DNA from 2 places in the Rhodothermus profundi genome. Region 2 is predicted to be linked to the other one. Evidence: riboswitches for the same ligand, from Rfam matches in the RefSeq annotation. Region 2 holds a riboswitch; the other holds the start of a gene.

Evidence for each region. Region 2 has a riboswitch for cobalamin ahead of BUA15_RS04695 (ribonucleoside-diphosphate reductase subunit alpha). Riboswitches for the same ligand answer to the same signal wherever they lie in the genome.
Region 1: another riboswitch for cobalamin. It lies ahead of BUA15_RS04205 (TonB-dependent receptor plug domain-containing protein); the one in region 2 lies ahead of BUA15_RS04695 (ribonucleoside-diphosphate reductase subunit alpha).

Annotation. Positions count from the first base shown of each region.
Region 1 covers NZ_FRAU01000002.1:161,232-164,438, forward strand. Annotated here, with positions in the region: gene BUA15_RS04195 (DUF2905 domain-containing protein) at 1-63, shown strand, start outside; gene BUA15_RS04200 (MarR family winged helix-turn-helix transcriptional regulator) at 580-1,080, opposite strand; cobalamin riboswitch at 1,237-1,490, shown strand; gene BUA15_RS04205 (TonB-dependent receptor plug domain-containing protein) at 1,518-3,207, shown strand, end outside.
Region 2 covers NZ_FRAU01000002.1:280,583-283,789, forward strand. Annotated here, with positions in the region: gene BUA15_RS04695 (ribonucleoside-diphosphate reductase subunit alpha) at 1-1,395, opposite strand, end outside; adenosylcobalamin-variant (AdoCbl-variant) riboswitch at 1,602-1,677, opposite strand; gene BUA15_RS04700 (YceI family protein) at 2,033-2,665, shown strand; gene BUA15_RS04710 (porin) at 3,137-3,207, shown strand, end outside.

The DNA.
Region 1 (3,207 bases), 120 kb from region 2:
ATGCTGCTTCTTAGCCTTGTGCTCACGATCCTGCTGAACCTGCTGCTTCGGCTCTTTCGCTGAGTGCGACAGGGCTTTGCAGCCGACCGCCTGGGCGATGCGTCTGAAACGTGCAGATACGCTCAGAGCAGAAAGGGATCGTATTGAGCGGGCGTGAAGGGCGGCCCAGACAAGGCGTAGCGTTCTCCCTCGTGTCAAAACAAGGCGCCTTACCTGCCACTGACGCAACGGTTGTACGCTGGCTGAACAAAAGAGCAGCCTGCCATCGGGTGGAACGCTCTTCAGGTGCGTCTGGCCAGACAACCCCCTTGCCGGGTCTGCCCGGCCTTCCTCGATACCCGTAAGCCTATTCTGAACAGACGACGCAGATGGCTTCAACGGAGCGGCTGGTGACCCTGTTCGGTTTTGCTCTGGGCAAAGCAGAACGTGGCTCGGTGGAGATTACAGAGATCGAACGCCCGCACTCTCTTTCTGGCAACAGGAACCCCCAGGCAGTGCAGGGACACGTAATCTACCCACCTTCCTGTAGCCACAGCCTCCAATTCCTCTGACCTGTAAGCAGTGCAGCCCCAGCGCGACTTATGAGCCTGTTGCGCTTCTTGCTGTTTCTGCCTCTTTTTCTTCCTCGTCAACCCGCAGGCGGTCCAGCAATTCACTGAGCAGGCGTAATTCTTCCGCGGAAAGACGACTCATCAGGCGTTCCTGGGCTTCGTCTACTACGGGCTGCATGCGCGCCAGTAGCTCCAGGCCTTTTTCCGTAATGCCCACTTCGACGACGCGTTTGTCGTGCGTTGAGCGGCTGCGGGAGACCAGGCCAGCCCGTTCCAGCCGGTTAAGCAGCCGGGTGACATCGGGCATACGGTCGAGCATACGCCGTCCAATTTCTGTGCACGTCAATTTTCCCGGGTGGCTTCCCCGAAGGATGCGCAGCACGTTATACTGCGTGGGCGTGACCCCGAAAGGCGCCATGAGTGCGGTCAGCTCGTTTAGCACCCAGGAGCTGGTCACCAGAATGTTGAGCAGCGCTTCCTGTGCTGGCGAAACGAAGTGGCTCTGTTTGATGCGCTCGGCAAGCTTCATGGGAAAATGCGTAGTTTTGCGTAATGCTGCGTGTTGCTTAACCTACAAATTGCAGGGCCTGTGGGCAAGTCTTTGCTGCGTCCCAAAATGCTTCAACAGGGAGTTTCATTGAAAAGTTTGCGTGGCAGTTTGCCCGTGCATAAATTCGGACCGTGTTCTTCGACATGCGCCGCTGGTTCCGCCTCAGGCGGATGAAAAGGGAATCCAGTGGCCCGGTCGGCTGGCCGGGGAATCTGGAGCTGTACCCGCAACTGTGAGCCGTGGCAGCGGCCGGCAGGCGAAGAAGCTGGCGGTCACTGTCTGCTTCGGGCAGATGGGAAGGCCGTTGGTGGAGCCTGTGACGGGTCCGTTCCGTCGCGCTGACGGAACCCACGGTGAGCCAGGAGACCTGCCAGCGGCGTCAGGCCGAAGCCTCCGGGAACTGAGGTCCGCGCCTGATGCACCGCCTGTTCGACTTTTCCGACCGTGCGGTCGGCTTTTTCGTCGTTCTGGCTTGGCTGCGCTGGCCCGGACCTCGCATTGAGGTAACGGGCTTTTTTATGAACTTTCCTGCGGTTCTGCATGCGTTGCTGTTGCTGGGACTCGGGTGCGTGCTGGGTTCCCGGGCCCAGGATCGCGTAGATACTACCCTGACGCTTCCCTCCGTCCTCGTAGAGGAGCAACGCGTTGAGATTGCTGCAGCGACGGGGCAACGTCGGTGGCGGCTGGAAACGACCGATCTGGAGAGTGCAGAAGCCATTACGGTCGCGGAGCTCCTGGAGGCGCGAACCGGACTGTTTGTCAAACGCTACGGCAGCAGTGGACTGGCTACGTTTTCTCTGCGAGGTAGTAGCGCTACTCAGACCCTCCTGCTGATCGATGGGCACCGCGTGGCCGATCCCCAGTCTGGCCTGATTGATCTGACGCTGCTGCCCACGGCGTTGCTGGAGTCGGTGGAGGTAGTGCACGGGCCGGCAGCGGCGGCGTACGGCTCAGGGGCTATCGGGGGCGTGGTGCGATTGCACACCCTGCGACCGTCGGCGCAGCTGGGGGGGCGCGGAACGTTGCGTCTGGGCGCTTATGGCGAGCGCAGCATAGGCACTGTCGTTCACGGCGGAGCAGGAAAGGTCGCCCTGCTGGGAGCTGTGGAGCGCAGCCGCACAGGCGGCGCCTACCCGTATCCCAATCCGTTCCCCCCACCCCGCATGCGTCGTCGGGAAGGGGCCGACCGGCAGATGACCACGGTGTTTGGCAAAGTGCGCTTCGAGGGAAGCTGGCGGCTTGAAGGAACGCTGTGGCTGACAACGGCCCGGCGAAGCCTGCCTAGCCCGGGCAATGCGCCGCCGGTTGATGCGCGCCAGACCGACCGCCAGCAGCGCCTGTTGCTTCGGGCCGAACGACCTCTTTCCTCTGGACGGCTCTCGCTACGAGGCAGCTATCAGCGTACATGGCTGGCATACATCAACCGTTTTGCCCGTGAATCCGACACCACGCGCACGCGCGGGGTGGCCCTGGCGGTAGCGCTGGACCAGGTGCTGAACGCAAGCTGGGCGTTGCGCGTGCAGGCCGAGGCTCAGTGGGAACAGGCGGCACTGCGCGGCCGCGTTGATCAGCGCTTGGCGGCCCTGGCGGCGCATCTAACCGGGCGGCGGGGGCGGCTGGGGCTTGATCCGGCCCTGCGGCTGGATCTGTATGCGACAGCCGGACGCTCTTTCCTCGCGCTCAGCCCGCAGCTCGGACTGAACCTGACGCTTCGGGCCAATCAGCTCTATCTGAAAGGGTTCATTGGCCGCGCTTTCCGGGCGCCCACCCTGGGAGAACGGTTCTACCGCCCCGGAGGCAACCCCGATCTTCGCCCCGAGCAGGGATGGACGACGGAGTTTGGGCTGTACGCTCGCGTGCGTCTGATGGAGCTGGAGCTGACGGCCTTCCAGACCATGCTGACCAATCAAATCGTCTGGTATCCCGGCCTGGTGGCGCCGGGGTTGCAACTCTGGCGGCCGGTTAACGTGGGGCGCGTGCGCACGCGTGGTCTGGAAGCTTCGCTTCGGACTCGCCTGTCGCTTACGCCGCATGTTCATCTCCAGGGAGGACTTTTCTATACCCTCACCCGGGCAGAAGACCGTTCTCATCCCGGCACGCGGGCTT
Region 2 (3,207 bases):
GTGCTTGCGCGCGCGCACGCGTTGCATGAACAGGTCAGGGATCCAGCAGGCCGTGTTCATGTCGTGCGTGCGGCGACGCTCGTCGCCCGTGTTGCGGCGCAGTTCCAGAAACTCTTCGATGTCCAGATGCCAGACCTCCAGATAGGCGCACACAGCCCCTTTGCGTTTGCCGCCCTGATTGACGGCAACGGCCGTGTCGTTGACGATCTTGAGAAAGGGGATGACGCCCTGGCTGCGACCGTTGGTGCCCCGAATATGAGCGCCCAGCGCACGGACTGGCGTCCAATCGTTTCCCAGGCCGCCAGCCCATTTGGAGAGCAGGGCATTGTCGCGAATGGCTTTAAAGATGGCGCCCAGGTCGTCCTGCACGGTGGTCAGGTAGCAGGAAGAAAGCTGCGGGTGAGGCGTGCCTGCATTGAAGAGCGTGGGCGTGGAGTTCATAAAGCGAAAGCTGGAGAGCAGCTCATAGAACTGGATAGCTCGGGTGGTGGGGTCGTCTTCGTGGAGGGCAAGCCCCATGGCCACCCGCATCCAGAGGTACTGGGGAAGTTCAAAGCGACGGCCTGCGGCATCGTGCAACAGGTAGCGGTCATAGAGTGTTTGCAGGCCCAGGAAGGTGAACTGACGGTCGCGCTCAGGATGCAGAGCGTCGGCCAGGCGGATTGGATCGAACGTTTGCAGCAGACGCTCGTCGAGGCGGCCCAGGCGGAGTCCCTGCTCCAGGTAGCTATGGAACCCGGTGCGGCAGGCCTCGGCCTGTTCGTCCGGCGCGATAGCGCGGCCAAATACTTCTCGGTAGAGGCTATCCAGCAAGAGACGCGCGGCCACGTACGTGTAGTTCGGCTCTCGCTCGATATGCGTGCGTGCGGCCAGCGTGAGCGCGCGGTCCAGTTCATCTTCGGGAATGCCCGGATAAACGGTGCGAAGTAGTTCCTGGTAGACCTGTTCGGGATCGACGTCTTCCAGGCCGGCGCAGGCTGCTTCAATGCGTTGGCGGATGGCCTGGTGGGGAAACAGGGCCTCGGTGCCGTCGGCTCGTCGATAGGTAAGCTGCTGGCGGCGGCGTGCTTCGGCGCGGGCTTCGCGGTAGAGAATGTAGCGGCGTGCAACGGCGTAGCGTCCAGCCCGCATCAGCGTGCGCTCCACTTCGTCCTGAATCTCCTCAACAGACACTTCGGAGCGGTTGCGGCACCAGTGCACCACGGCACCGGTGAGCGCTTCAATTTCTGCGGCCAGTTCTACGGAGAGCGAGGTTTCGGCCGGCAGGTTAAGCGTTGCGCGAAAAGCCTTTTCGAGCGCGCGCCGGATGCGGTTGGCGTCGAACGCTACGCGCCGGCCATCCCGCTTGATAACGGTAGGCAGCGTGTCGGGTGCGAGCGTCTGCAAGGCGGCCATGGTGGTCCCTCGGGTTTGGTGAGACATCTGAGGTCGAGGTCCCCCGCGGCCAGAAGGTGGAGAAGGGCAGCAGCAGCCGATGCGAACGGCGACGGGTGTCGCCCGAAAGGTCTGCACCTGAACGCAGCAGCCACTTGCAGCCGATCACCACCCTGTGACGCGCAGGGTGTGCCAGCAATCCTTATGGGCGCTGGCTGTGATCGCACTTCCGGGCGGGCATTCGGGCTTTTACCGTTGCGCGACAGCGCCGGAATTCCACCGGCTTCCCCCGTGACGCCGCCTCGGCATCGGAGAGGCGGCCGCCGTGCCACGACAGCACGGCCCCGGAAGTGGCAGGGCCTGTGGCCTCAAGTATAGCGTGCTGCCTGGGCGATCACAAGGGGTGTGGAAAAAATCTGGATTGTATTTCCGTTATGCGCGATGGCATAGCAAATTTTCCACGGTCTGTGGGAGGCGTGTGAAATCTAGATGTCCGTTATGCGTCACTCTGTAGGCACTTCCCTGACAACGCACCAGGCAATTACCGGACAATGAAGCGCATCTCCTGCCTACACAACGCATCAGGATTTGCTCTCCTCCCGAAAGCGGTCGGCTTCGTTGCTTAAAGGTGCACCCTGAAAGCACGAGCGAGGCGGCCATGGCGGAAAATCGAGGGGGCAGCAACAGGGGAAGGCTGCGCATGGTGGTGGGACTGCTGATGATAGGGGCCGGAGTCGCGCAGGCGCAGCCGGTTACGCTGGCCCTGCAGTCTGAGGGAAGCTCTTTTGAAGTCAGGGGGACTTCGACGTTGCACGACTGGACCTGCACGGTGACAGACTGGCAAGGGACGGTCTCGCTGGAAACGTTCGGGGATTCAGTCTGGGTGCAGGCAGCCGTGGTTGTAGTGCCGGTAACAGCCCTTGCGTGTGGAAACGGTGCGATGGACCGCAAGCTGCGGCGTGCGCTAAAAGCCGACGTGTATCCGGAGATTCGGTTCGTGCTGACGCAGGTCGATTCCGTGGAGCGCATACCTGAAGGGTATCGGCTCTACGTGCAGGGCCAGTTGACCGTGGCCGGCGCAGAACGTGCGGTCAGACTGCAGGTGCTGGCTCGAGCCGAGAAAGCAGGCTGGCGCTTTCAGGGCATGCTGCCGCTATCCATGCGCGCCTTTGGCATCAAGCCGCCTACGGCAATGCTAGGGGTGTTGCGGACAGGAGACCAGGTTGTGGTGCGGTTTGAGGTGGGGGCCCGTCCGGTCTCTGGAACTCCGAAAGCGCCAGGGAGGGGATGATGCATGGGATCGGTCTGATGAACACGCTGCTGACGCTGGAGGAGCAGGGCACCGAAAGCATCTGGTATGTGCCGGATTCGGGGCGCAGCCGAATCCGGCACAAGGAGCGTTGGGCTGCAAGCTGCTTCACCGGCAGGACGGGGCGGGTCGTCGGGAAGGGGCAGATGGCCATGAACCGTGATCTGCGATGGGTCAGCGTAACAGGGGCCCTGACCATTGCCGGAAGTGCCCCGAGGGTGTGGCTTGATAGGGGCCGTCGTCAAATGGAGACCGGACGGGCCCGTCTAGTCAGGTCGCTGTCATTGCGGTTGTGTGACTGCCACGGGTTGCCACCGACAGCGCTGGGGAAGGTGAGTCAGAAGCGCGATCAGATCGCACCGCGATCTGATCGGATCGTGCAACCAGCGGCAGCACGGTGTCAGGCGGCCGATACAGGATCCCATTGAACAACCAAAAGGGGAGGGAATAGCCATGCGTGCGCTAACAAAAAGCTTCCTGGCCCTTATCGTGCTGCTACTCGGAGCATTGCCAGCGCGGGGCCA